Regions from separate parts of the Ruegeria sp. TM1040 genome, predicted to be linked through region 2. Evidence: riboswitches for the same ligand, from Rfam matches in the RefSeq annotation. Region 2 holds a riboswitch; the other holds the start of a gene.

The links. A riboswitch is a leader RNA that binds a small molecule or an ion and turns the genes downstream of it on or off. The one in region 2 is predicted to bind cobalamin.
Positions count from the first base shown of each region.
Region 1: linked by a shared signal. The riboswitch ahead of nrdH (glutaredoxin-like protein NrdH) and the one ahead of TM1040_RS15460 (DUF1636 family protein) in region 2 are both predicted to bind cobalamin.

Region 1 is NC_008044.1:546,074-553,353, reverse strand. Features, by position in the region: gene TM1040_RS06945 (helix-turn-helix domain-containing protein) at 182-1,012, shown strand; gene TM1040_RS06940 (ArsJ-associated glyceraldehyde-3-phosphate dehydrogenase) at 1,054-2,052, shown strand; gene arsJ (organoarsenical effux MFS transporter ArsJ) at 2,049-3,323, shown strand; gene arsB (ACR3 family arsenite efflux transporter) at 3,320-4,354, shown strand; gene TM1040_RS19985 (GFA family protein) at 4,381-4,755, shown strand; cobalamin riboswitch at 5,000-5,193, shown strand; gene nrdH (glutaredoxin-like protein NrdH) at 5,294-5,515, shown strand; gene nrdI (class Ib ribonucleoside-diphosphate reductase assembly flavoprotein NrdI) at 5,537-5,959, shown strand; gene nrdE (class 1b ribonucleoside-diphosphate reductase subunit alpha) at 5,941-7,280, shown strand, end outside.
Region 2 is NC_008044.1:2,316,744-2,324,023, forward strand. Features, by position in the region: gene glpD (glycerol-3-phosphate dehydrogenase) at 1-1,372, shown strand, start outside; gene cobO (cob(I)yrinic acid a,c-diamide adenosyltransferase) at 1,487-2,173, opposite strand; cobalamin riboswitch at 2,198-2,437, shown strand; gene TM1040_RS15460 (DUF1636 family protein) at 2,535-3,038, shown strand; gene cobW (cobalamin biosynthesis protein CobW) at 3,058-4,092, shown strand; gene cobN (cobaltochelatase subunit CobN) at 4,218-7,280, shown strand, end outside.

The DNA of each region.
Region 1 (7,280 bases), 1.4 Mb from region 2:
TAGCTGTTCCCGACCACCCGGCCCGATGACCCGAACTTCGACAAGGCGCACCCTAAGACTGCTCCGCCCAAGGAGCCTTTCAGAACCGGAACACCGGCCTTTTGGCAAAGGCTTCCGGCCACCTAGTGCGACCTGGCTGAATTTTCTTGCACCGCATCAATATTTCGATAAAACCCGAAATATGGAAAAAGAGATTCCCCTTCGCCTGTCCGTTCTGGGCCACCCGCAGCGCCTCATGGTGTTTCGGCTTTTGATGCGCCGCTATCCCGACCGTGTTCCTGCGGGAGAGATCGCGACAGCGCTGGATGTGAAGCCCAGTACATTGTCGTCATATTTATCTGCTTTGATGCAGGCCGGATTGGTGACGCAAACCCGCGAGGGCACATGGCTCAACTATCAGGTCGATATGACAGGCATGCGCGAAACGCTTGATGCCCTGTTTCTCGACTGCTGCCGTGGCCGTCCGGACCTCTGCGTTCCCGCGTCTGCAGACATGACATCAGAGGTCCCCGCCATGCCCGACTCTAAATACAATGTCCTCTTCATCTGTACCGGCAACTCTGCCCGGTCGATCTTTGCCGAAACGATCCTGCACAGCGAGGGCGCCGAGCGGTTCAATGTCTACTCGGCGGGCACCCGCCCCTATTCCGAGCTGAACCCGGTCGCGCTCGACGTGTTGCGCAGCAAGGGCCATGACGTGAGCCGGCTGCGCGCAAAGAACGTCTCCGAGTTTATCGGGGATACCGCGCCAAAGTTCGACTTCGTCTTTACCGTCTGTGATCGCGCCGCCAATGAGGAATGCCCGGCGTGGGAAGGTCAGCCGATCTCTGGCCACTGGGGCATGCCTGACCCGGTCAAGGCCGAAGGCAGCGAAGCGGAACAGAGTCTCGCCTTTCAGCAGGCCTATGGCACGCTCAAGAACCGGATCCGCGCCTTTGCCGCCCTGCCCTTTACGGAGCTGGACCGGATTTCGCTGCAACGGGCGGTTGACGACATCGCCCGCACACACTGAAGCCCCAAGGGGCGCGACCCAATCGATATAAAGGACAGCAGATGACCGTCTACGCAGTAAATGGCCTCGGCCGGATGGGCAAACTGGCCCTCAACCCCCTGCTCGAGCGCGGCGCTCAGATCGCCTGGATCAATGACGCGGTGGGCGATGCTGAAATGCACGCGCATCTTCTGGAGTTTGACACGGTTCATGGCCGCTGGGACGCAGAATTCACATGCGATGCCGAAAGCATCACCATCGACGGCACCCGCCTGCCCGTTCTGAACAAGACCAATCTTGCGGATCTGCCGCTGGACGGCGTTGATGTCGTGATCGACTGTACCGGCGTTTTTAAGACCGACGCAAAGCTTGCACCTTACTTTGAGGCTGGCGTAAAAAAGGTCGTGGTCTCTGCCCCGGTCAAGGACGGAGATGCGGCGAATATCGTGATGGGTGTCAATCATGACATCTATGACCCGTCCCGCCATCGGATTGTGACCGCGGCAAGCTGCACCACTAACTGCCTCGCGCCCGTGGTCAAAGTGCTGCACGAGGGGATCGGCATCAAACACGGATCAATGACAACGATCCATGACGTAACCAATACCCAGACCATCGTGGACCGCCCTGCCAAGGATCTGCGGCGCGCGCGCTCGGCGCTCAACTCGCTGATCCCGACCACCACCGGCAGCGCCACGGCGATCACGCTGATCTACCCGGAGCTAGAAGGGAAGCTGAACGGCCACGCCGTGCGGGTGCCGCTTCTCAATGCCTCACTCACGGATTGCGTCTTTGAGGTCGCGCGCGACACCACCGTTGAAGAGGTGAATGCCTTTTTCAAGGAGGCTGCCAATGGCGCACTCGACGGCATCCTTGGCTATGAGCTGCGCCCGCTGGTCTCGGCCGATTACACCAACGACACGCGGTCCTCTATTGTGGATGCGCCTTCGACCATGGTCGTGAACGGAACGCAGGTGAAGATCTATGCGTGGTACGACAATGAGATGGGCTATGCGCATCGTCTGGTGGACGTGGCGATGATGGTGGGTGAGAGCCTGTGACCCAATCGCCCGCGCAAAATGGCCTCGCCGCCTATATGGCGGTGACCGCAGCCTATTGGGCCTTCATGCTCACGGATGGCGCGCTGCGCATGTTGGTGCTGTTGCACTTTCACACGCTGGGCTTCAGCCCGGTGCAGCTGGCCTATCTCTTTATACTCTACGAGATCGCGGGCATGGTCACCAACCTCTCGGCGGGCTGGATTGCTGCGCGTTTCGGGTTGACGACCACACTTTATGCGGGGCTTGCGCTGCAAGTGGTGGCGCTGCTTGCATTGACGCAGCTTGATCCCGGCTGGCAGATCGCCACGTCGGTTGCCTTTGTGATGGGAGTTCAGGGCCTGTCGGGTGTGGCGAAGGATCTGGCCAAGATGGCGTCCAAATCTGCCGTGAAACTGCTCGCCCCCAAAGAAGGCGACGGGCTGTTTCGCTGGGTTGCGGTGCTGACAGGGTCCAAGAACGCGGTCAAAGGGCTGGGCTTTGGGCTGGGCGCGGTGCTTCTGGCGCTTGCCGGGTTCACATGGGCCACGCTCGGAATGGCGCTGATCCTGGCCGCGATCCTGATTGCGGTTCTGATCGCGATGCCAAAGGGGCTGCCGACGGGACGCAAAGGCGCGAAATTTTCCGAGGTCTTCTCCAAGTCCGCCAACATCAACTGGCTCTCGGCGGCACGGGTGTTTCTCTTCGGGGCGCGCGATGTGTGGTTCGTGGTCGGCATTCCGGTCTACTTCTACGCCGTCATCTCGGACGGCACCGAGGCCAGCAACCGCGCGGCGTTCTTCATGATCGGCAGCTTCATGGCAGTCTGGATCATCTGCTACGGGGCGGTGCAAGCGGCGGCGCCGCGCATCCTACGGGCCTCGAGCCGCTCTGAGGCAGAGCTGATTTCCGCCGCGCGGCACTGGGCGAGCCTGCTGGCGTTGGTTCCGGCGGCGCTGACCGTGGCCGTGGTGATGTCTGGCGCGCCCGCGCCTTGGCTCACGGCAACACTGGTCATCGGCCTCTTGCTGTTTGGGGCGCTCTTTGCGGTGAACTCCTCCCTGCATTCCTACCTGATCCTTGCCTTCTCCAAGGACGAGCGGGTCACGATGGATGTGGGCTTTTACTACATGGCCAATGCGGGTGGGCGGCTCCTGGGCACGTTGCTTTCTGGTCTCACCTATCAACTGGGCGGGGTCGCGGCCTGCCTTGGCACCGCAGCCCTGATGATCGCACTTAGCGCATTGGCTGCAGGGCGCCTCTCTGCCCCTACATCTGAAAGAGCCACGGCATGAGCATCTTCGAGAAATACCTGAGCCTCTGGGTGGCATTGGCGATGACGGCCGGCATTGCGCTTGGCAGTCTGGCCCCCGGCGTGATGGAGGCCATCGCCGCGCTGGAGGTGGCCCGTGTCAATTTAGTGGTCGCGGCACTGATCTGGGCCATGGTTTACCCGATGATGATTGGCGTGAACCCACGAAGCCTACGAGATGTGGCGCGCCAGCCCAAGGGCCTTGCGATCACGCTGGTGGTCAACTGGCTGATCAAACCCTTTACCATGGCCGCACTTGGCGTGCTGTTCTTCGAGGTGGTCTTTGCGCCCTTTCTGGAGCCACAAGACGCACAGCAGTATATCGCGGGGCTGATCCTTTTGGGGGCCGCGCCCTGCACCGCGATGGTTTTTGTGTGGTCGCAACTCACCCGGGGCGACGAAAGCTACACCCTGCTGCAAGTCTCGGTGAACGATCTCATCATGGTGGTGGCCTTTGCCCCTATCGTGGCCTTTCTCTTGGGTGTCACGGACATTGAGGTGCCATGGAGCACGCTGATCCTGTCGGCGGTGCTGTTTGTTGCTCTGCCGCTGATGGCCGGTCTCTGGACCCGCAACCGTTTGGCGGAAGAGGCGCGTATCACGGCCTTTCTCGCACGGATCAAACCGCTCTCGATGCTGGGGCTGATCACAACGGTGGTGATCCTGTTTGGCCTGCAAGGTCAGGTCATTCTGGACCGCCCGAGCGTGATTGCGATGATCGCCGTGCCCATCCTGATCCAGAGCTACGGGATCTTCTTTCTCGCCTATGGCGCCGCCTATGCGCTGCGGGTGCCACATCGGATCGCAGCACCCTGCGCGCTGATCGGGACGTCGAATTTCTTTGAACTGGCGGTGGCTGTCGCGATCAGCCTCTTTGGGCTTCACTCCGGGGCGGCGCTCGCAACCGTGGTTGGCGTACTGGTCGAGGTTCCAGTGATGCTGACACTGGTGGCCTTTGCCAATCGCACCCGTGCCAGGTTTGCCTTGACCGGAGCAGACCACCAGGCAAGCTGAGCCCTCATGCGCTGAGGAGGTCCACCATGTCCGAGGTCACTGCAAGCTGCCTGTGCGGCGATATCCGCGTCAGAGCCTCCGGGTCCCCCATCGGTGTCGGCCTGTGTCACTGCATGGATTGTCGCAAGCACCATGGTGCGGTGTTCTGGGCCGCGGCGGTTTACCCGGCTGAGGCGGTCGAAGTATTCGGCCAGACGCAACAATATCAGGGCCGCCATTTTTGCCCGAGATGCGGATCATCGGTCTATTCATGCAGCGAAGGTGAGGTGGAGCTCCATCTCGGAGCAATGGATCAGCCAAACCAGTTCACGCCGACCTATGAGCTATGGACAGACCGGCGCGAGCACTGGCTCACCCCACTCGCCAGAGCCCATCAGCATTCTCGCAATCGCGGGGCGTGAGGACCGGGGCGGCGTGCGCCGGAGGCGTCTTTCTATGCAGTATGTCTTGCAGGACACAGCTGCGCGACAATTTCACACGGCCCGTCTGATCCAAGACTGTGGATAAAGATGGGGGTAAGGGTGTGCGAATTTGCCGATCCCCTTACATTGCAGCCACAAAGAAACCGCGGGCGAACACCCTGCCCTGTGGAAAACAAAAACCACCGCGCCCTACACCATATATTGACCATTTCGCGCATCTGCATCAATATCGTGTTGCTTTGGTTCTTTCGAGGCGACTCGCAAGCGAAGAGGGAAACTGGTGAAAATCCGGTGCTGCCCCCGCAACTGTAAGCGGCAAGCCCTGCCCGTGCCACTGACGCATCGCTGCGTTGGGAAGGCGGGAGGGGGCGTTTGAGCCGCGAAGCCAGGAGACCTGCCAGAGCACGACACACGACGACCGCGGCGGTGGGCCCGGACGCGTCATCTGACACCGGAACCGGTGTCGGCTGCCGTGGCCTCTCCGCCCAGAAGGACAACACCTGAGGGGATCTTGCAGATGAGCATCACTGTCTATTCAAAACCTGCCTGCGTGCAGTGCACCGCCACCACCCGCGCTCTTGAGGCGAAAGGGATCTCTTTTGACCTCGTTGATCTGACAGAAGATGCCGCTGCTCTGGAAATGGTGCAGGGTCTGGGCTATCGTCAGGCACCCGTGGTGGTCGCTGGCGAAGAGCACTGGGCTGGTTTTCGCCCTGACTTGATCGGCCAGTTGGCGTAAAGGTAAAAGGTGACCGGGTAAGTGGTCGGGCTTGTCTATTACTCCTCCCGTTCGGGCAATACGGCCCGTTTGATGGAGCGACTGGGGCTCGAGGCTCTGCGGCTGCCGCAGACGGAGCCTTCCCCCGAAGTAGATGCGCCCTATGTGTTGGTGACGCCAACCTTTGCCGATGGTGAAGGCCGGGGCGCAGTGCCAAAACCGGTCATCAAATTTCTGAATAACAGCCGCAATCGCGCCCTCCTCAGGGGTGTGATTGCCGGAGGCAACCGCAACTTTGGTGACACCTTTGCCCTCGCGGGGGATGTGATCGCCAAGAAATGCAATGTCCCCGTCCTTTACCGCTTTGAGTTGGCGGGAACCGAAACAGACATCGCCCGCATGCGCGCGGGCCTCGCCCGGTTCTGGGCGGCACAGGAGCAGCAGACATGCTTGACGCAAGCGTAACCGCCGATCTCGACTATCACGCGCTGAACGCGATGTTGAACCTCTATGACGACGAGGGCAACATCCAGTTCGACGCCGACCGTATGGCGGCCCGGCAGTATTTCCTGCAACACGTGAACCAGAACACCGTGTTCTTTCACTCGCTGGATGAAAAGCTCGGCTACCTCGTCGAGAAAGGCTATTACGAGCCGGAGGTGCTGGATCAGTATTCCCGCAACTTCCACCGCAAGATCTGGGATGCGGCCTACGCCAAGAAGTTCCGCTTCCCGTCCTTCCTCGGGGCGTTCAAATACTACACCTCCTACACGCTCAAGACCCGTGACGGGCAGCGCTATCTCGAGCGCTATGAAGATCGTGTGGTGATGAACGCGCTGACGCTGGCACGCGGCGATGAAAAGCTCGCGATGAAGCTGATGTCGGAGATCATCGACGGTCGTTTCCAGCCTGCTACGCCAACCTTCCTCAATGCCGGCAAAAAAGCCCGTGGCGAGTTTGTGTCCTGCTTCCTCTTGCGTCTCGAAGACAACATGGAGTCGATCGGACGCGGCATCAACTCGGCGCTGCAGCTCTCCAAACGCGGCGGTGGCGTGGCCTTGATGCTGACCAACATTCGTGAACACGGCGCCCCGATCAAGGGCATCGAGAACCAGTCTTCGGGCGTCATCCCGGTGATGAAGCTTCTTGAGGACAGCTTTTCCTACGCCAACCAGCTGGGCGCACGCCAGGGCGCGGGCGCGGTCTATCTGAACGCGCATCACCCGGATATTCTGCGTTTCTTGGATACCAAGCGCGAAAACGCAGATGAGAAAATCCGCATCAAGACGCTCTCGCTTGGCGTGGTGATCCCCGACATCACCTTCCAGCTCGCCAAGAAAAACGAGGACATGTATCTGTTCTCGCCGCATGACGTGGAAAAGGTCTACGGTCAGGCCTTCTCGGAAATCTCGGTCACCGAGAAATATCACGAGATGGTGGACAACCCGCAGATCCGCAAAAAGAAGATCAACGCGCGCGCGTTCTTCCAGACCATTGCCGAGATCCAGTTCGAGTCCGGCTACCCTTACATCATGTTCGAGGACACGGTGAATGCCGCAAACCCGATTGCGGGCCGCATCGCGATGTCGAACCTCTGCTCGGAGATCCTGCAGGTCAACGAGCCGTCCAAATTCAATGACGACCTGTCCTATGAGCAGATGGGCACGGATATTTCCTGCAACCTTGGCTCGATGAACATCGCCCGTGCGATGGACGGTGGCGATCTGGCAGGCACTGTGGGCACCGCGATCCGCGCGCTCAATGCAGTGTCGGAAATGTCGAGCAT
Region 2 (7,280 bases):
CGTCCAGGAAGCCCTGATCGAACGTGAAGTACTGCTGCGTGCGATGCCGCATATCTCCTGGCCAATGCGCTTTGTGCTGCCCTTTCACAAAGACATGCGGTTCGACAACACCACACCAACCTCCAAACTGCTCACCACCTTCATGCCATGGATGAAAGGCCGCCGCCCTGCGTGGCTGATCCGGCTGGGCCTTTTCATGTACGATACGCTTGGCAAACGCGGCATCCTGCCCGGCACCACGACGGTGGATCTGACCCGTGACGAGGCAGGCAAGCCGCTGCAATCAAAATTCAAAAAGGCCTTTGAATATTCCGACTGCTGGGTCGAGGACGCTCGCCTCGTGGTGCTCAATGCGCGCGACGCCGAAAGCCGCGGCACAGAGATCCTGACCCGCACCGAAGTCATCAACGCCACCCGCCACGCCGATCACTGGGAGATCCGCCTCAGGGATCTTGCCACCGGCGAGGAAGAAACGCGCCGCGCCAAGATGCTCGTCAATGCCGGTGGCCCATGGGTTGCAGATGTGCTGCGCCAGAAGCTGGGCCAGAACAGCCGCGAAAACGTACGCCTCGTGCGCGGCAGCCATATCGTCGTGCCCAAGCTATATGATCATGGGCGCTGCTATTTCTTCCAGGGTCAGGATGGGCGCATCATCTTTGCCATCCCCTACGAGGAAGACTTCACCCTCATCGGCACCACGGATGCAGATCACCCAGATCCCGAAACAAAACCCGTCTGCACCGAGGAAGAGCAGGATTATCTGGTGCGCTTTGCCTCGAACTACTTCGAGCGCCCCGTCACGCGCGAGCAGATCGTCTGGACCTACTCGGGCGTGCGCCCGCTCTATGACGATGGCGCCAGCTCGGCGTCGGCAGCGACGCGTGAATATGTGCTGACACTCGACACCGCCCAAGCCCCTTTGCTCAACGTCTTTGGCGGCAAGATCACCACCTATCGCAAACTCGCCGAAGCCGCGCTCGAGAAGATCAACGAAGTCTTTCCAGAGCTGCCTGAGAAATGGACGGCCGGTGTCGCTCTGCCCGGTGGCGACTTCCCCGTCGAGGGCGTGACGGAACTGGGTGCCAAACTCGCGCAAGACTATCCGTTCCTCACCCCCTATGCCGTGCGCCGCCTGATCCGCGCCTATGGCACCGAGGCTTGGGATGTTCTGGGCGATGCGACCACGCCGTCGGATCTCGGGGAGGATTTTGGCGCGACCATCACCGCGCGCGAATTGGACTGGACCATTCAAAACGAATGGGTGCGCTCCGGAGAGGACTACCTCTGGCGCCGAACCAAACTCGGCCTGCGTCTCGATGCAGACGCTCGCGGTGCCGTCAACCGCTACATCGAGGCGCGCATCACCGGCTAAAAGCTCAACGGAAAACAAAAATGAGGGGCCCGCGGCCCCTCTTCTTCTAACGAAAAATATCCCGGAGCGCGAGGCAGCGCCTCGCATCCCCACCCCGCGCCCTGCGTTTGGGGTTTAGAATTCCACGCCCTTCTGCGCCTTGATCCCGGCACGGAAGGGATGCTTCACCTGAGTCATCTCTGTGACCAGATCTGCAATCTCGATCAATTCTTCCTTGGCGTTGCGCCCGGTGAGCACCACATGCGTCATCGCCGGTTTGTGCTCGACGAGGAACTCAAGAACCTCCTCAAGGTCAAGATACTCATAGCGCAGCGCAATGTTGATCTCATCGAGCAGAACCATCGTGTTCTTCTCATCAAGGATCATCTCCTTGGCCTTTTCCCAGCCCGCGCGCGCAGCGGCAATATCCCGGGCCTTGTCCTGCGTCTCCCAGGTAAACCCCTCGCCCATCGCGTAAAACTGACAGAGATCCGAGAAGTTTTCCTCGATCAGCGTCCGTTCGCCGGTCTGCCAGGCCCCCTTGATGAACTGCACCACCGCCGAGGGCATGCCATGGGCGATACAGCGCATGATCATACCGAATCCCGAAGAGGATTTGCCCTTGCCCGGGCCGGTGTGAACAATAATCAGACCTTTTTCGCCATCTTTCGTCTTCATCATCCGGTCCCGCGCGGCCTTCTTTTTGGCCATCTTCGAGGCATGGCGTGCCGCTTCTTCTTCTGAGATGCCGGTTTCGGACTTTTGGGATGTCTGGTCGCTCACTGTCTTGCTCCTTGCGGGTCTGACCCAGGGTTTGCCCATCTCTTGACAAAGACATGCCCCATGGCGCAAGGAAATTTCGTTGGTTCCCGAAGGTGACAGCCTTTGGGCGAAGAGGGAATGTGTCGGGCCGGGATCATCCTTGCTCCAAACACAGCCGCCCCCGCGACCGTGACCGGAGAGGTCTTCCAACGCCACTGGCGCGCCCCTTGTGGGCAGGCCGGGAAGGCAGGGAGACCGTTCGCGCCCCACTCGGGGCGGATCTATCCGCAAGCCGGGAGACCTGCCAACGCGTGAGAACCGGCGGACGGGGTGTGCCGCGACCGGTTGAGGGCCTGCCAGCACTTGCGCGCGCCCCCATCTGGCCTGCCCCGCTTCGCCCCAGAGGAGGAGAAAAGGCCGCATGGGAGAGATCCCCAATCAGAGCCCGGACGATCAAAGCCCAGAGGATCAAGGTCCGGAGCCGGTCGTTCTGACCGTCTGCACCACCTGCCGCCCAGAAGGCAGCGACCCCGAGGCTCCGCGCCCGGGACGTATTCTGGCGGACCGGCTGGCAGGCAGCGCCCTGCCCGAAGGCGTCACCGTCCGTGGGGTGGAATGTCTCTCGGCCTGCAAGCGGTCCTGCACGCTGCATCTATCGGGCGGCCCTGCGCGCTGGGGCTATATCTACGGCGATCTCGACCCCGACGCGCATCTCGACGAGATCCTTGCCGGCGCGACGGCCTATGCCTCGACCGAGGATGGGTTCGTGCCCTGGCGCGAGCGCCCCGTGGTGTTTCGCAAGCAATCCATCGCCCGCATCCCGCCCGTCTCCATGCCAAGTGTTGCGCTCACGCCGACACAAGCCCCCGGCGCTCAGACCGAAGACACCCCAGACACACCTGCGTTGCAAAGCGCAAAGGATTGATCCGAAAGGCCGATCTCACATGACCTCATTGAACAAGATCCCCGTCACCGTCATCACCGGCTTTCTGGGCGCGGGCAAAACCACATTGATCCGTCACCTGATGCAGAACCCGCAGGGCAAGCGCCTCGCTGTGGTGGTGAACGAATTTGGCACCGCCGGTGTGGATGGCGACATCCTGAAATCCTGCGCGGATGACAACTGCCCCGCAGAGAACATCATGGAGCTCGCAAACGGCTGCATCTGCTGCACCGTGGCGGATGATTTCATCCCCACCATCGAGAGCCTGATGGCGCTGCCCGAACCGCCCGAACACATCGTTATCGAGACCTCTGGCCTGGCGCTGCCCAAACCGCTGCTCAAGGCCTTTGATTGGCCCGCGATCCGCTCGCGCATCACCGTTGACGGTGTGATCGCTCTGGCTGATGCCGAGGCCGTCGCCAAGGGCCAGTTTGCCCCAGATCTGGACGCCGTGCAGGCCCAGCGCGAGGCAGACGAGAGCCTCGATCACGAAACCCCGCTCTCCGAAGTCTTTGAAGATCAGATCGCCTGCGCCGATATCGTACTGTTGTCCAAGGCCGATCTCGCCGGTGAGGCCGGTGTCGACAAAGCCCGCGCGATCATCGAATCTGAGGCCCCGCGCAAACTGCCGATCCTGCCGATGACCGAAGGCGTGATCGATCCTCGCGTGATCCTCGGACTGGAAGCTGCGGCCGAAGACGACCTTGATGCCCGCCCGAGCCATCACGACGGACATCACGATCACGAACATGACGATTTTGAATCGATCGTGGTCGAAATGGGCGAAGTATCCGACCCCGAAGACCTGCAAAAACGGATCATCGAGATGGCCCGCAGCCGCAACATCCTGCGGGTGAAGGGCTATGTGGCCGTGGAAGGAAAACCGATGCGAATGCTGGTACAAGCGGTGGGCGAACGTCTGCGCGCGCAATACGACCAACCCTGGGGCGCACAGGAGCGTAAAACCCAGCTGGTGGTGATCGCCGAGCATGATAACGTCGACACAGCAGGCATCCACGCCGATCTCGGGGCCTGAGTTTCCACACCAAGGGCGCTGACCTCTCGCCGTGAGGTCCCGCCCGACCCTCCCCCGGGAGGGCGCTTTGCACCCATACAGGGTCTGACGCTGCCCTCTCCGATTTGAACGAAGCGGACCACCCCATGCACGTCGTCTTCCGCGAGAGCCACGGGCTCGGAGAAACAGACACCCCCTATGACGTCGGGCAGACCCCCGGCGATCTGGTGGTGCTGTCGTTCTCCGACAGCGACCTTGGCGCCTTTGCGGCAGGCTGGCACCGCGCGGCGGGCAAATTGCCCTCGACCCGGCTCGCAAATCTGGTCGCGCTCAAACATCCGCTCTCGGTGGATGTCTACGCCGAGCAAACCCTCGAAGGCGCCAAAGGCGTCTTGGTGCGTCTGATTGGTGGCGAGAGCTACTGGTCCTACGGTCTGGCGACGCTTCAGGACCTGGCCCGGCGCAAGGGCATTGCGCTTGCCGTCCTGCCTGCCGATGGCCAGGAAGATCCCCGCCTTGACGAGCTCTCGACCCTGCCGATCTCTACCCTGCGCCGCCTTCAGGCGCTCTGCGATGCGGGTGGGGCCGTGGCCGCGCAGGCCGCGCTGGCGCAACTGGCACTGGCGTCGGGGCTATATGCGAGCCCCGTGATTGGTCAAAAGACGGTGCCGGATTTTGGCTATTACGATCCCGACGACGGCGCGCTCAGCGCCCTGCCCAAGACCCATAAGCCCTTGGTGCTGGTGACGTTTTATCGCTCCTATCTGACCTCCGCTGATACGGCTCCGATCGATGAAATCCTGCGGGGATTGCGCGCGCGTGGCTATGCGGCTTTTGGTGCTTTCGCCCCCAGCCTCAAAGCCCCCGCCGCTGTCCAATGGCTACGGGCAGAGCTTTCGCAGCGCGCGCCGGTTGCGATCATCAATGCCACCGCGTTTTCGGCGCAGGGGCGCGATGGCAGCGCCTCGCCCCTGAGCCTTGTAGGATGTCCCGTCTTCCAGGTCGCGCTCTCGACCGCGCGACGCAAGGACTGGGATCTGGCGGACCGGGGCCTCTCGCCTGCGGATCTGGCCATGCATGTGGTGTTACCGGAAGTGGACGGCAGGCTCTTTGCCGGAGTGGTCAGCTTCAAGGCGCCGACAAAACGCGACCCGGATCTGCAATACTCTCGCTTCACCCATCGCGCCGATCCCGAACGCATCTCCGCAGCACTCGACCGGATCGAGGCGCATCTCAGGCTGGCACGACAAACACGCGCCGAGACACGCCTTGCGCTGGTGCTGTCGACATATCCCGGACGCGACTACAACCTCGCTCATGCGGTCGGGCTGGATGCGCTCGCCTCAACCTCAGAGATCCTGAGCGCCTTGGCGCGGGATGGCTATGACGTCGCCCCTGAGGCGGACCTCGGCGCGCGTCTCTCCGACCACACGCTGACCTGGCCCCTCTCGGATTATATCGCGGCGCTCCACAAGCTGCCCGAAGCCTTGCGCGATGACCTCAAGGCCGCATGGGGGGCGCCCGAACAGGATCCAGCCGTACGCGATCGCGTCTGCCATTTTCGCGCGCTGCGGGCCGGCAAAGCGCTGATCGCGCTGCAACCGGAACGCGGCGACGTGCAAGCCCGCGATGACGACTATCACGACCTCGAGCGCACGCCCCGCCATGGGTATGTTGCCTTCTACCTTTGGCTGCGTGAACAGGTGGATGCGCTTGTGCATGTGGGGGCACATGGCACGCTCGAATGGTTGCCGGGCAAGGCCGTGGCACTTTCTGGGGCCTGCTGGCCCGAGGTGCTCGCGGGGGATCTGCCCGTGATCTACCCCTTCATCGTCAACGACCCGGGCGAGGCCGCACAGGCCAAGCGCCGGATCGGGGCGCTCACCCTCGGCCATATGCCTCCGCCGCTGGCTGAAACCACGCTGCCAGCCGGAATGGGACGGCTCGAGAGCCTTCTGGACGAGTATTCCACCGCCGATGGTCTTGATCCGGCGCGCCGCGATCGGCTCATTGCCGACATCCGCGCCGAAGCCCAGGGCACCGGCGTCGAAGAGGATCTCGGCATCCCCACCGAGGCCTCTGCCGCAGAGGCCATCACCCGCATTGACCGCTTTGTCTGCGACATCAAGGAAAGCCAATACGGTGAGGGGTTGCATGTCTTTGGGCGCGGTGCACATGGCGCCGAGGAAATGCAGGGCCTGTTGCGCGCGCTCCGGGGAAAGCTGGTGGCACCGGGGCCGTCCGGGTCGCCCTACCGCGGGCGCTCGGACGTGATGCCCACCGGGCGCAACCTCTTTACCACCGATCCCCGCGCGGTTCCGTCGCGGGCGGCGCAGGCGCAAGGGGTCAAACTCGCCGAAGAGCTGTTGCGCCGCCATCTTCAGGATCATGGCGATTGGCCCTCGGGGTTGGTTGTCGATCTCTGGGGCTCTGCCACCATGCGCACCGCGGGCGAGGAATTCGCCATGGCGCTGCATCTTGCGGGCCTTGCGCCGAAGTGGGACGAAGGCTCCGAGCGCGTTTCAGGTTTTGAGATCATTCCGCTGGCGCTTTTGGGGCGGCCCCGCATTGACGTGACCCTGCGCGTCTCCGGCCTCTTTCGTGATGTCTTTCCGGGTCTTGCGCAAATGTTCGAGGCCGCCGCCGCCGCCCTCGGTGCGCGCGAAGAAGACCCAGGCGACAACCCCTACCTTCAGACCACGCCGCGTGTCTTTGGTCCCAAACCGGGTCTCTACGGGCTGGGGATGACGCAGCATCTGGATGACTACTCCGACGAGGCCCGCGCGGCGGCTGGCGAGGCGTGGCTTGCGGCCTCTTCCCACTCGATCGATGCCAAGGGTGAGATCACCGAGGCACGCGACGCCTTGGAAAAACGCCTGCGCAACGCGGACAGTTTCGTGCATCTCCAGGATCTTGCAGAAACGGATGTGCTGGTAGCTTCTGACTATGCCGCCCATGAGGCGGGCTTTGCAGCGGCGATGAAGCGGCTTGGGGCAAAAGCGCCCTCGCTCTATCACATGGACGCAACCCGCATGGACCGCCCGCAGGCGCGCAGCCTGCAAGAAGAAATCGCTCGCGTGACCCGCGCCCGGGCTGCCGATCCGCATTGGGCCACCTCGATGATGAACCACGGGTTTCGCGGCGCGGCAGAGATTGCGGCAACGCTCGATCACATGGCCGCTTTTGCGCATCTTGCGCAGGTGGTGCCC